4 regions of the Erwinia sp. Eh17-17 genome follow, and region 1 is predicted to be linked to each of the others. Evidence: predicted binding sites of a transcription regulator. Region 1 holds the regulator's gene; each other region holds the start of a gene.
What was found. Region 1 encodes PurR, which represses purine synthesis genes. Its sites were predicted from a motif close to CANGCAAACGTTTGCNTG; they were not measured.
Positions count from the first base shown of each region.

Region 2: ABEH87_RS15490 (nucleoside-specific channel-forming protein Tsx) is a predicted target of PurR. The motif match lies at 891-908, and genes of this name have one in related genera.
Region 3: gcvT (glycine cleavage system aminomethyltransferase GcvT) is a predicted target of PurR. The motif match lies at 1,431-1,448, and genes of this name have one in related genera.
Region 4: cvpA (colicin V production protein) is a predicted target of PurR. The motif match lies at 1,891-1,908, and genes of this name have one in related genera.

Region 1 covers NZ_JBDFQT010000001.1:1,070,279-1,073,396, reverse strand. The annotation lists gene punC (purine nucleoside transporter PunC) at 1-177, opposite strand, end outside; gene punR (DNA-binding transcriptional activator PunR) at 291-1,223, shown strand; gene purR (HTH-type transcriptional repressor PurR) at 1,220-2,245, opposite strand; gene ABEH87_RS04730 (NlpC/P60 family protein) at 2,666-3,118, opposite strand, start outside.
Region 2 covers NZ_JBDFQT010000005.1:229,911-233,028, forward strand. The annotation lists gene ABEH87_RS15485 (DUF4056 domain-containing protein) at 1-770, shown strand, start outside; gene ABEH87_RS15490 (nucleoside-specific channel-forming protein Tsx) at 1,186-2,052, shown strand; gene speG (spermidine N1-acetyltransferase) at 2,197-2,763, shown strand; gene ABEH87_RS15500 (hypothetical protein) at 2,807-3,118, opposite strand, start outside.
Region 3 covers NZ_JBDFQT010000007.1:88,336-91,453, reverse strand. The annotation lists gene gcvH (glycine cleavage system protein GcvH) at 1-236, opposite strand, end outside; gene gcvT (glycine cleavage system aminomethyltransferase GcvT) at 261-1,373, opposite strand; gene ubiI (FAD-dependent 2-octaprenylphenol hydroxylase) at 1,820-3,022, opposite strand; gene ubiH (2-octaprenyl-6-methoxyphenyl hydroxylase) at 3,036-3,118, opposite strand, start outside.
Region 4 covers NZ_JBDFQT010000001.1:71,970-75,087, reverse strand. The annotation lists gene purF (amidophosphoribosyltransferase) at 1-1,271, opposite strand, end outside; gene cvpA (colicin V production protein) at 1,308-1,793, opposite strand; gene dedD (cell division protein DedD) at 2,120-2,869, opposite strand; gene folC (bifunctional tetrahydrofolate synthase/dihydrofolate synthase) at 2,859-3,118, opposite strand, start outside.

The DNA of each region.
Region 1 (3,118 bases):
GACTAACTGGGCGCAGGCAAAACCGGCGAGAAAGATACTCAGGCTGGCGCTGATCGCCCCGGCTTCAGTCTGCAGGTCCTGTTGCATGACGCCAAATGCAGGAAGGTACATATCGGTAGCAAGGAAACCCAGCATGCTGAGTAGCGCCAGGTAAAGCATAAAACCTTTGGAACGCATGATTTTTAACTCTTATTAGACAATTTTTTCACCCGCGCAGTGTAATCGCGTGTTCACTGCGCTGTGAAACGCTATTATTCGTGTATTGCGTTGAAAAAATTTGAAGGCAGGTTATGTGGTCTGAATATTCTCTTGAAGTGGTCGATGCGGTCGCCAGAACCGGCAGTTTTACTGCGGCAGCTGCAGAGCTTCATCGCGTACCTTCCGCGGTGAGTTACACCGTACGCCAGCTGGAAGAGTGGCTGGCGGTCAGCCTCTTTGAGCGTCGTCACCGGGATGTGGTGCTGACGGAGGCTGGCCGCGTTTTCAGTGAAGAAGGGCGCGCTGTTATCAAAAAAATGCTTGCCACCCGTACGCGCTGTCAGCAGGTGGCCAATGGCTGGCGCGGGCAGATTAATATTGCGGTAGACAGGATCGTGCGGCCGGCACGTACCCGGCAGCTGGTGGTCGATTTTTACCGGCATTTTCCCGATATGGAACTCCATATCATGCCGGAAGTGTTCAACGGCGTGTGGGATGCGCTGGCCGATGGCCGTGTGGACGTGGCGATTGGCGCCACCCAGGCGATACCGGTGAGAGGGCGCTTTGCTTTTCGTGATATGGGTAGCCTGAACTGGCGCTGTGTGGTGCAGGCACAACATCCGCTGCTTGGTCACCGCGGTGCGCTGAGCGAAGCCCTGATCCGCGAATGGCCCTCGCTGGTGCTGGAAGATACGTCACGAGCACTGCCGAAGCGTACCACCTGGACGCTGGATAATCAGCGGCGGCTGGTGGTGCCTGACTGGGACAGCGCGTTTGACTGCCTGCGCGCCGGGCTCTGTGTCGGGATGGTGCCGGGCCATTACGCCCAGCCGGGATTACAACAGCAGGAACTGGCTGAGCTGACGCTGGCATCGCCTTTTCCCGACAGTCCCTGCTACCTGAGCTGGTCAGAGCAGAGCGCCTCTCCGGCGCTGAACTGGCTGCTGGAATACCTGGGCAGCACCGAGACGCTGAACGCCGAATGGCTGAGTGAGCAGCCCGACCCGCAGCCGGTCAGCGCTTAACGGCGATAGTCGCGGAAAGGACCATCTGCCACCGAGCGGCGTTCAATCAGTGAGGGATGAACCTCGATGGTCTGCTGCTCTTCGCGTTTACTGGTGATGCGGTCCAGCAGCATGTCAAAGGCGGTTTCACCCAGGCGCTCTTTCGGCTGATGTACCGTAGTCAGCGCCGGGGTGAAGTAACGGGCGTTGCGCACGTTATCATAACCGATCACCGAAATGTCCTGCGGGACGCGCAATCCCATCTCGTCGGCGGCGCAAATCGCCCCCATCGCCATAATATCGCCGCCGCAGAAGATCGCCGTTGGACGCTGTTTCTGCGACAAAATCTGCTGCATAGCGCGATAGCCTGACTCCGGTTCGAAGTCGCCCTGCACCAGCCACTCTTCGCGCAGAGTGATCCCGGCTTCTGCCAGCGCTTTCAGAAAGCCAGCGTGGCGGCCGCCGCCGGTATTGCGCTCCAGCTGACCGGGGATAGCACCGATATCCCGGTGCCCGCGTTCAATCAGATAGCGGCCAGCCAGATAGCCGCCTTCAAAGGCATTATCCAGCACGGTATCGGTAAAATCGCCGCGCGACTCATTCCAGTCCATCACCACCATCGGGATGTTGCGGTTCTCTTCCAGCATGGCTATCAAGGTGTCCGGATATTCAGAGCACATCACCAGCAGCCCATCAACGCGCTTCTGCGCCATCATTGACAGATATGCCTGCTGTTTTTGCAGGTCATTGTGCGCATTGCCCAGAATCAGCGTATAGCCTTGAGCGAAGCAGCGGTTTTCCACGGCTTCAATGATCTCGGCAAAGTAGGGCGCTTCACTGGAAGTTGCCAACAGGCCAATGGTTTTGGTGTGGTTGACCTTAAGACTGCGGGCCACGGCGCTGGGAGAATAATGCAATTCTTTGATGGCCACCCACACCGCTTCTCGCGTCTCTTCGGCCACAAAGCGCGTTTTATTGATCACGTGCGACACGGTGGTGGTGGACACGCCGGCGCGCTTTGCCACATCCTTAATTGTTGCCATTAAAATCGTACTCCTGGTGTTATCGTAACAACTTGATAACTAGTTGGTTAAACGTTTGCCTGGATACAGCTATTCCTGCCCGACAAGAGTCATTTTGGGTGCTGTCTCAAAGGGTCGGGAAGGGGATGAATCGTCCGTAGAGTGACATGCAGTGCTGACTAAAACGGTTTGCGCTGCCTGTTGCGCAACGCAAGGAGAGAATTCTAACAAGGCTGCGCGCAGAAAACGAGATTTTTACGGGTAACTGTGGGAAAATCTGTAGGCTTACTAATGACAAGGTTATTAAGGAGAGAAAATGAATACTGATATGAAAATGACAGCGCTGGCGGTGGTGGGTTCACTGCTATTGATTATGGCGTTCAGTTTTACGGCTGTCATGCATTAAGCATGTGCTGCACGGGAGGGGGTAACCCTTCCCGTTTAGCGAATGGTTTTAGGCGTCATTACCCTGCGCGCGCCAATGTAATGTTCCTGCCAGTAGTCTTCACTCAGCGCACTAACCTGAATATCTTTACCGGTGCGCGGTGACTGAATAAATTTCCCCCCGCCAAGATAAACACCCACGTGGTCTGCTGTGCCACGACCGTTAATTCTGAAGAATACCAGGTCGCCTTTCTCTAACTGGTCGCGCTTAATCGAAGCGGCATCGCGCAGGTGATACATTTCATTAGCTGTGCGTGGGATCTTAAATTTCACCAGATCTTTGTAGGCGTACCATACCAGGCCACTGCAGTCGAAGCCGGTTTTGGGTGAGGTTCCGCCCCACTGATAGGGCTTACCTAACTGACCCATTAACTTGTTCATCGCCGTTTCACGAGCTTTCTGATAACGCGCACGGTGCGCTTTGCTCAGCTTCAGCGGTGCTGTCAGCTC
Region 2 (3,118 bases), on a different contig from region 1:
ACGTGCGGGATACTGCCGATAACACGCTTTGGCTGTTTAACCAGATCTTACCGCAGCTCGGCCATGCCGGAACCATCAAACTCCCCGATGAACTTGGGCAGCGCATTATCCGGCTATCGTCATTCCCCGCGCCTGACAGCGAACTGGATCGCTACAATCTGGCGGTCAGGCTGGCTGCGCAACTGGCCTTCCAGCTTGCTGTCTGGCATGAAGTGGCTCAGTGGTACGGTTATCAGTCGGTACCGGGGTATCCTGAAGGAGTGTCTGCATTCTCACTGGAAGATCTGTACTCCAATCTGCTGGGTGCGCGCATTGCTATCGACCTGCTTAACACCGGCGGCGGCGTGTCAATGGCGCAGTATCAACAGTCGATGGCGCAGATGCTTGCGGAGGCGCTAAAACAGCTGCAGGCGGTCAGCCCCAAAGATACCCGCTTTCAGTTTGATATGGTGGATGGCAAATGGTGGAACAGCCACTGCCGCCTGCCGGATAAATTCCTCCTGCGCATGCGCAACTACAGTACCCGCGACCGCCGACTGCCCACTCGCCCGGCAGACACGGTTCCTGAACTGTGGTTAACGCTGCCCGACCGGTTTAACCACCAGCCTCTTGCTGATTTTGCCCGGCTGGAAATCTGGCAGGGCGAGGATATGGCGAAACTCCCCGCTCCTGACCTGATGTACGGCTATCACGATTTTGCGGCCCTCGCCCAGCAGGCTGAAAAAGCCGATCGCCAGCATTTACAGAGGTACGGTGAACAGTGTGACTAGCGAAATATTCACATCGCGACCCCGCTCATCCATAAGCCAGCCTTATAACTCAATTTGAAAGGGGGCGGTGACGTTTTCCCGGCGGCGGCCCATTTTTTTTCCTTAGTCGGTGAAAAACACCAGGCAACCGTTTTCCTTGCTGACGATCCCGCTGAAAACCCTCTTTCTGAATAAGTTCCCTTTTAGTAGGGTTATTTTGTGACAACCATCACACTTTAGCTGAATTGAAATGAAACAGAATTTGACAAGTGTGAGCAATCTCTATTTCCTAATGCGCTGATAGCGGCACACTGCCGCAGCATTGATGGCGGGTGCTTTCTTCGACGTTTTGAACGCTCACTTGTCGCCCATAGATAACATGACCCGATTGGCGCACTGGCTACAGAACCGGGTCTCAGAGCATGTGGTAATAATAATGAAATATAAAATTATGATGGCTGGTGCGCTGGCCGCGCTCTCTTATACCAACGTTTCTTTTGCCGCTGACAATAACGCGGAATATGTTTCAGACTGGTGGCATCAGAGCGTTAACGTGGTCGGCAGCTATCACACCCGCTTCGGGCCGCAGCTGAACAACGATGTGTATCTGGAATACGAAGCCTTTGCCAAAAAGGACTGGTTCGATTTCTACGGCTATATCGATGTGCCTAAATTCTTCGGCGTGGGCAACGGCAATGACGTCGGCGCATGGGATGACGGCTCCCCGTTCTTTATGGAGATCGAACCGCGCTTCTCTATCGACAAGCTGACCGGCACCAGTCTGGCATTTGGCCCGTTCAAAGAGTGGTACTTCGCCAACAACTATATCTACGATATGGGTGATAACCGCGCCAATCGTCAGAATACCTGGTATATGGGTCTGGGTACCGACATCGACACCCACTCGGATATTGGCCTGTCATTCAACGTGTACGCCAAATATCAGTGGGCAAACTACGGCGCAGCGAACGAAAACCAGTGGGATGGTTACCGCTTCAAGGTGAAATACTTCGTCCCGCTGACCCAGCTGTGGGGCGGCAACCTGAGCTATATCGGCTTTACCAACTTTGACTGGGGCTCCGACCTGGGCGATAACTCCGCACCGGCGCGTACCAGCAACTCCATCGCTTCCAGCCATATTCTCTCGCTGGGCTATGACCACTGGCACTATTCCGTTGTGGCGCGTTACTTCCACAACGGCGGACAGTGGAACGACGGCACCGAGCTGAACTTCGGGAAAGGTGATTTCAACGTGAAATCAAACGGTTTCGGTTACTACCTGGTGGTCGGTTACAACTTCTGATCGCCGGCGGCGCGGGGGCCGGAAAAACGGTTCCCCCACCATCCGCAAAAAACCATGCTGAACGCGCCTCCGGGCGCGTTTTTTTTGCCGGTGATAAAACGTTATACTCGTGCGGCAATATTGCATCCTCTAAAAGGAATTTTTATGTCTGCTAAGTCTGTCGATCACAGCGTGAAACTACGCCCGCTGGAGCGCGAAGATCTGCGGTTTGTCCATCAACTGGATAATAACGCCAGCGTCATGCGCTACTGGTTTGAAGAGCCGTACGAGGCGTTTGTTGAGCTGTCCGATCTTTACGACAAGCATATTCACGATCAGAGTGAGCGGCGCTTTGTCGTCGAGCACGAAGGGAGCAATGCCGGGCTGGTAGAGTTAGTGGAGATTAACCATATCCACCGCCGCGCGGAGTTTCAGATTATTATCGCCCCCAGCCATCAGGGCAAAGGGCTGGCCAGTAAAGCGGCAAGGCTGGCGATGGATTACGGTTTTTCAGTGCTGAACCTGTATAAACTCTACCTGATCGTCGATAAAGAGAACGAAAAGGCCATCCACATTTATCGCAAGCTGGGCTTTGAAATTGAAGGCGAGCTGATCCACGAATTCTTTATCAACGGTGAATACCGCAACACTATCCGCATGTGCATTTTCCAGCATCAGTATCTGGAAAAATTTAAACCGGCACACAGCATGGTGAAAACCACCGCACAGTAATAAAAAAACGGCAGGTGGGATAAGCCAGCCTGCCGTTGTGGTATCAGCCGCCGCGCGCGCCGACCGGATTCATAATGGTCAGCAAGCGCTCCGGCTCTATCTTGTACATCCCGCCATAGAACGGATCAACCAGCAGCCAGCCGGGGAAGCCGAGCAGCGGGATATTCCCCAGCAGATACCACAGATTCGGGCTCTCCTTCAGCGGCAGCGTCTGCGGCACATAGCCCTGACGTTCCAGCATCACCAGATACTTTTTCTTGCCGAAGTAGTTACCGTTAGACTTCATCAGCGTGACGGTTTTCGGCGTGTAGCCCTCCGCCACCGCTTTACCGGTCTCATCCTGCACGACAAACTT
Region 3 (3,118 bases), on a different contig from region 1:
ACAATCTCACCGCTTAACGGCGCGTAGATGTCAGAAGCGGCTTTCACCGACTCGGCAACGGCACACTCCTCGCCCTGGCTGTAGGTATTCCCCACCTCAGGCAGATCAACAAAGACCATGTCACCCAGCAGCTCCTGGGCATGCTCAGTAATCCCTACCGTATAGGTGCCATCGGCTTCTTTACGCACCCACTCGTGGCTGTCACGGTATTTCAGTTCAGCTGGTACATTGCTCATCATGTTCTCCAAAAAAGGCAAAAGTTACTTCGTCACCGGCTTACCGGCGCGAACAAAAACGGGTTTGGTGACACGCACCGGCATTTCACGGTTGCGAATCTGCACCACGGCATGTTCACCAATGCCAGCGGGAACGCGCGCCAGCGCTATACTGCAGCCCAGCGTCGGGGAGAAGGATCCGCTGGTGATTTTTCCTTCCAGCTGATTGCCCGCCGCGTCGTTAAAGTGTACGGGCAGTTCGTTACGCAATACGCCCTTCTCGGTCATGATCAGGCCAACCAGCTGCTCCGTCCCTTTCTCGCGCTGAAACTCCAGCGCTTCACGGCCAATAAACTGGCGGTCTGACGGTTCCCAGACGATAGTCCAGCCCATATTGGCGGCCAGAGGCGAAACGCTTTCGTCCATCTCCTGACCGTAAAGATTCAAACCGGCTTCCAGGCGCAGGGTATCGCGCGCGCCCAGACCCGCAGGCCTGACGCCTGCCGCCAGCAGCCGCTGCCAGAAGTCAGCGACCTGTTCATTGGGCAAGGCGATTTCATAGCCAGACTCCCCGGTGTACCCGGTAGTGGCAATAAACAGATCGCCAGCCTGCACTCCAAAGAAAGGCTTCATTCCGCTGACGGCATTACGCTGCGCGTCGTTAAACAGCGTCTGCGCTTTTTGCTGTGCATTCGGTCCCTGCACCGCAATCAGGGCCAGATCGTCGCGTTCGATCAGCTCCACGCCGTACTCCGTGGCATGCTCACCGATCCACGCCAGATCTTTTTCGCGGGTCGCGGAGTTAACCACCAGGCGGAAGTTATCTTCGCTCATAAAGTAAACAATCAGATCGTCAATCACGCCAGCCGAGGCGTTAAGCATGGCGGTGTAGAGTGCTTTGCCGGGCTGGGTCAGCCGGGCGACATCGTTAGCCAGCAAATAGCGCAGGAACTCACGGGTACGCACGCCGCGCAGGTCAACAATGGTCATATGAGAAACGTCGAACATGCCGGCATCCGTTCGCACCGCGTGATGTTCATCCATTTGCGAACCGTAGTGCAGTGGCATCATCCAGCCGTGAAAATCGACCATACGCGCACCGCTTGCCAGGTGCTGTTCGAATAACGGGGTTTGCTGAGTCTGGGTTTGCTGAACCATAATCTTCCTGTGCCTGATCGGTTGCTGACGCGCGTCTTTACACCGCCTGTCAAGGCTGACGCAAACGTTACCTTCGCTATGAACTTACCACCGAAGTGGTCAATTATCCATAAGTTAAACGGGGTCGAATTCAGCCTTCGTTCCTTACGGCCAGCGCTGATTCTCTGGTTTTTATCACTGAAAAAATGCGGTATTGCGCGCATAAATGGCAATTCATCGGCAAAAACCCAGTTCAAAGATCAAGTCAGGGCATTTATTCCCTAAATTTAAACGCCCACCGCCCCCAGTAAGCATTACTAAAAGTAATGCGAAGAATTGAGTGGAATTAGAATTTCTCAAACGATGCGTAAAAAAAGGGCAGGTATTGCACTCTGAAGGGGCAACCGGGAAAAACGGAGATGGCAGGATGAAAAAAGGGGGCTACGCCCCCTGATTTTAGCGCGGTGTCAGCGCAGCCAGTCGGGAAGATCGTGCAGGCCCATCGCCTGCTTTAACAGCCGTGGCTTAACGCCGGGCAGGTTATCCGCCAGCGCCAGCCCCACATCACGCAGCAGCTTTTTCGCCGGGTTATTGCCGTTAAACAGTTCGCGGAAGCCCTGCATACTGGCGAGCATCACCGCTGCACTGTGCTTGCGGCTGCGCTCATAGCGGCGCAGATAGAGATGCTGACCAATATCTTTACCCTGCTGATGCAGCCGCTTCACTTCACCTATCAGTCCGGCGGCATCCATAAAGCCTAAATTGACGCCCTGCCCGGCCAGCGGATGAATGGTATGAGCGGCATCCCCCACCAGCGCCAGACGGTGGGCGGCAAAGTTTCGCGCATAGCGCCCCACCAGCGGGAAGGCTTTACGCTCGCTTTCCAGCGTGCACAGGCCCAGCTTGAGATCGAAAGTTACCGACAGCTGCTGATTGAAAATCGCTTCGGGCATATCCTGCAGCCGCGCGGCCTCCTGAGGCGGCAGCGACCAGACAATCGAGCAGAGGTGCGGGTCGCTCAGCGGCAGAAAGGCCAGAATGCCATCCCCGTGGAATACCTGGCGCGCCACCGACCCGTGCGGCTGCTCCGTGCGGATATTCGCCACCAGCGCATGATGCTGATAGTCCCAGAAGGTCAGCGGGATATCCGCTTTATTGCGCAGCCAGGAGTTGGCGCCATCCGCCGCCACCAGCAGGCGGGCCGTCATCATGCTGCCATCCTGCAGGGTGACAAAGGCTTCGTTATCGCCAAAGGCCACCTGCTGTAATTCCGCCGGGGCAATCAGTGTGATATCGCTCAGGCTTTGCGCACGCTGCCACAGCGCCTGGTGGATCACCCGGTTTTCGATAATATGACCGAGATGCGCCAGCCCCTGCTGCTCATCATCAAAGGCAATATGGCCAAAGCTGTCGCGATCCCACACTTCCATACCGTGATAGGCACTGGCGCGCGCGCTGAGGATGGCATCCCAGACGCCAAGGTGCTGCAACAGACGCTCACTGGCGGCGTTTATCGCGGAGACGCGTAATGCCGGAGGCGCGCTGTTATCCACGGCCTGTGGGACTTCGCGCTCCAGCACGGCGACGCGCAGCCCACTGCCCTGTAAGCCACAGGCCACGGCCAGGCCGACCATTCCACCACCGGCAATGATCACATCATAGGTTTGCATGTCTGCTTTCTCCTCAACGCTTAACCCAGCCTAACGTGCGCTCGGCCAGCAAATTACGTAATGGCGGCAGATGATCCATCGCCAGCAGTCCCAGAT
Region 4 (3,118 bases), 1.0 Mb from region 1:
TCCACTTCGCGGCCGTGCGCGATCAGCTCAGTGGCGCTTGGCATATCAATGCCGTAAACGTTCGGGAAGCGGATTTCCGGTGCCGCTGAAGCGAGATAAACTTTCTTCGCCCCGGCTTCACGGGCCATTTCGATAATCTGTTCTGACGTGGTGCCGCGCACGATGGAATCATCCACCAGCAGCACGTTTTTACCCCGGAACTCAGCGCGGTTGGCGTTCAGCTTACGGCGAACCGCGCTACGGCGCAGGTGCTGGCCCGGCATGATAAAGGTACGCCCGACATAGCGGTTCTTCACAAAACCCTGACGGTATGGCTTGTCGAGAATACGGGCCATCTCCAGAGCGATATCGCAGGAGGTTTCAGGAATAGGAATGACCACATCAATATCCAGGTCTTCCCACTCGCGGGCGATCTTAGCGCCGAGTTTGGTGCCCATACGCACGCGTGCGCTGTACACCGAAATTTTATCCAGGAAGGAGTCCGGGCGCGCAAAGTAAACGTACTCGAACAGGCATGGATTGCACTTTGGATTTTCAGCACACTGGCGGGTAAACAGCTGGCCCTTCACGGTCACATAAACCGCTTCTCCCGGTGCCACGTCGCGCAGGAACTCAAAACCAAGGGTATCCAGCGCGACGCTTTCTGAAGCCACCATATACTCGATACGGCCATCGGCCATCGCACGCTTGCCGATCACCAGTGGGCGAATACCGTTAGGATCGCGGAATGCCACCAGGCCGTGGCCGATAATCATCGCGACGCAGGCATAAGCACCGCGCACGCGCTGGTGTACGGCGGCCACAGCGGAGAAGATGTTTTCAGCTTCCAGCGGGTCGTGCTGGAAACGATCCACTTCCTGCGCAAAGATATTCAGCAGGATTTCAGAATCGGAGGTGGTATTCACATGACGACGACCCGTTTCGAACAGCTCTTTGCGCAGTTCGTGGGCGTTGGTCAGATTGCCGTTATGGGCAAGGGTAATACCGTAAGGGGAGTTCACGTAGAAAGGCTGGGCTTCTGAAGCGCTGGAGCTTCCTGCCGTTGGGTAGCGCACGTGGCCAATACCCATGTTGCCCTGCATACGCTGCATGTGGCGGGCTTCAAATACATCGCTAACCAGACCGTTTGCTTTACGCAGACGGAAGCAATTCAATGCATCAATGGTAACGATGCCTGCGGCATCCTGCCCACGGTGCTGAAGCACCGTTAACGCGTCATAAATCGACTGGTTGACCGGCGCAAAACCGGCGATCCCGACAATACCGCACATATTGACATTTCCTCATAAGCCGCAACCCCGGTGCGATTACCGGGGCAAAAAACTCGACGTGCTTTTCAGGTAGTCAAAAAACCACCTGATGATTGAACTGAACTGAGGGATAAGCTGGGACTGCTGCCAGTCCGGGCTTTTGGAAAAGCCGGTGAATGTGTCGAGGAAAAACAGCATGGCTGAAACGATCAGCACACCGCGTAATGCCCCAAAACAGACGCCAAGCACTCTGTCGGTTCCCGACAGGCCGGTTTTTTCAACCAGCGAACCAATCACGTAGTTAACAATGGCCCCGACAATAAGGGTGGCAATGAATAACACGGCAACGGCGATTCCATTTCGAACCAGTTCGTCTTCAAACCCGGTGAACCAGACGGCAAGGAAGGAGTAGTAATGACTGGCGACAAAAAATGCGCAACCCCAGGTGACGAGAGAAAGAGCTTCCCGAACAAAACCTCGAATCAGGCTAACGAGAGCCGAAAAACCAATAACCGCAATAATGACGTAATCTATCCAGATCATGAACGCTTCCAGTGACCAAGCCCTGAATCAGCCTGCGTCCCCTTGTAGCACAGGTGCAAGGGGATACTGCCTCAGTTCGGGGCGAATTCTAACAGAAAAAGAAAACGTTTGCGTAGGGTTTTCCTGTGGCGATTTAAATTAACGATGACGTTAAAAAAAACCGCCGACAGACGCAGAATTCACTCTGCGGTCCCCTGACGCAATACCTTGATTTGCCAGTATCATCACGCACGACGCCCGGAACGACACTGTGTCGACTCCGGGCGCGGGGTGATAAAAACTCATCGCATCACCTGCCACGCAGAAAATCGGCAGGCTAAAAACAGTTAGCGAACGCTGTAGGGCTTCACCACACCGCCTAAGCCAGAAATCCCCTGCAACGCGCCTACCGCAGCCTGCATTTTCGCTTTCGAGGCATCCGGCCCCACGTAAATGCGGGTGATCTGTCCCTGCACCGGCGTCGCCGGAACGGTAAAGGCACGGTAGCCCGACAGACGAAGCTGCGCGACAATTTCATTCACTTTTGCCGCGTTCTTCAGCGCACCAAGCTGCACCACCCAGGCCTGACCTGACGGCGCCGTTTCGGCAGCCGCAGGCTTACTCTCGGCGGGGGTTTCCACTTTCGGTGCAGGCGCTTCAACCGGTTTTGGTTTCTCGACCGGCTTAGGCTTCTCAACCGGTTTTTCAACCGGCTTAGGCTGTGGTTTCGGTTTTTCCACGACTTTCTGCGGCTGTTGCTGGACAGGTTTCACCGGCGGCGGTGTCACCACCGTCGGCTGGTTGCGCGACTGCGGTGCGGTCGAGCCACTGTCTGCCTGCGAAGAGTTGTCGTTAAGATTGCTTCCGGCGCTGATCGCCGCCCCTGCCCCTTCCGGCGGCTGAGCAGGTAAAGACTGCGTTACCGGAGGCACCAAATCAGTTTCCTGCTGGTCTTCCGGTTTCGGCACCAGCGGAATGGCGGCAAACTCTTCTTTGTAGTGCTTCTTCTTACCATCGAGCAGGCCGGGCAGAACAATCACGCCCAGTGCCACAATGATGATGGTTCCGACTAAACGGTTTTGAAACTTACTGGCCACTGCCGTTCTCCGTTTCCATCCATTCCATTACCTGCGCTACGGTGTGGAAAGATCCACACACCAGCACAATATCCTGTTCCGCTGCCTGTTGCAGCGCCTGCTGATACGCCGCCGCCACCGAGCTGAACGCCTGCGCGCCGCTCAGGTGTGCCATCAGCTGTTCAGCGCTGGCTCCGCGCGGGCCGTCAAGCGGCGCGCAGTACCAGAGATCGACCTCAGGGCTGAGGCAGGCCAGCGTACCGGCGATAT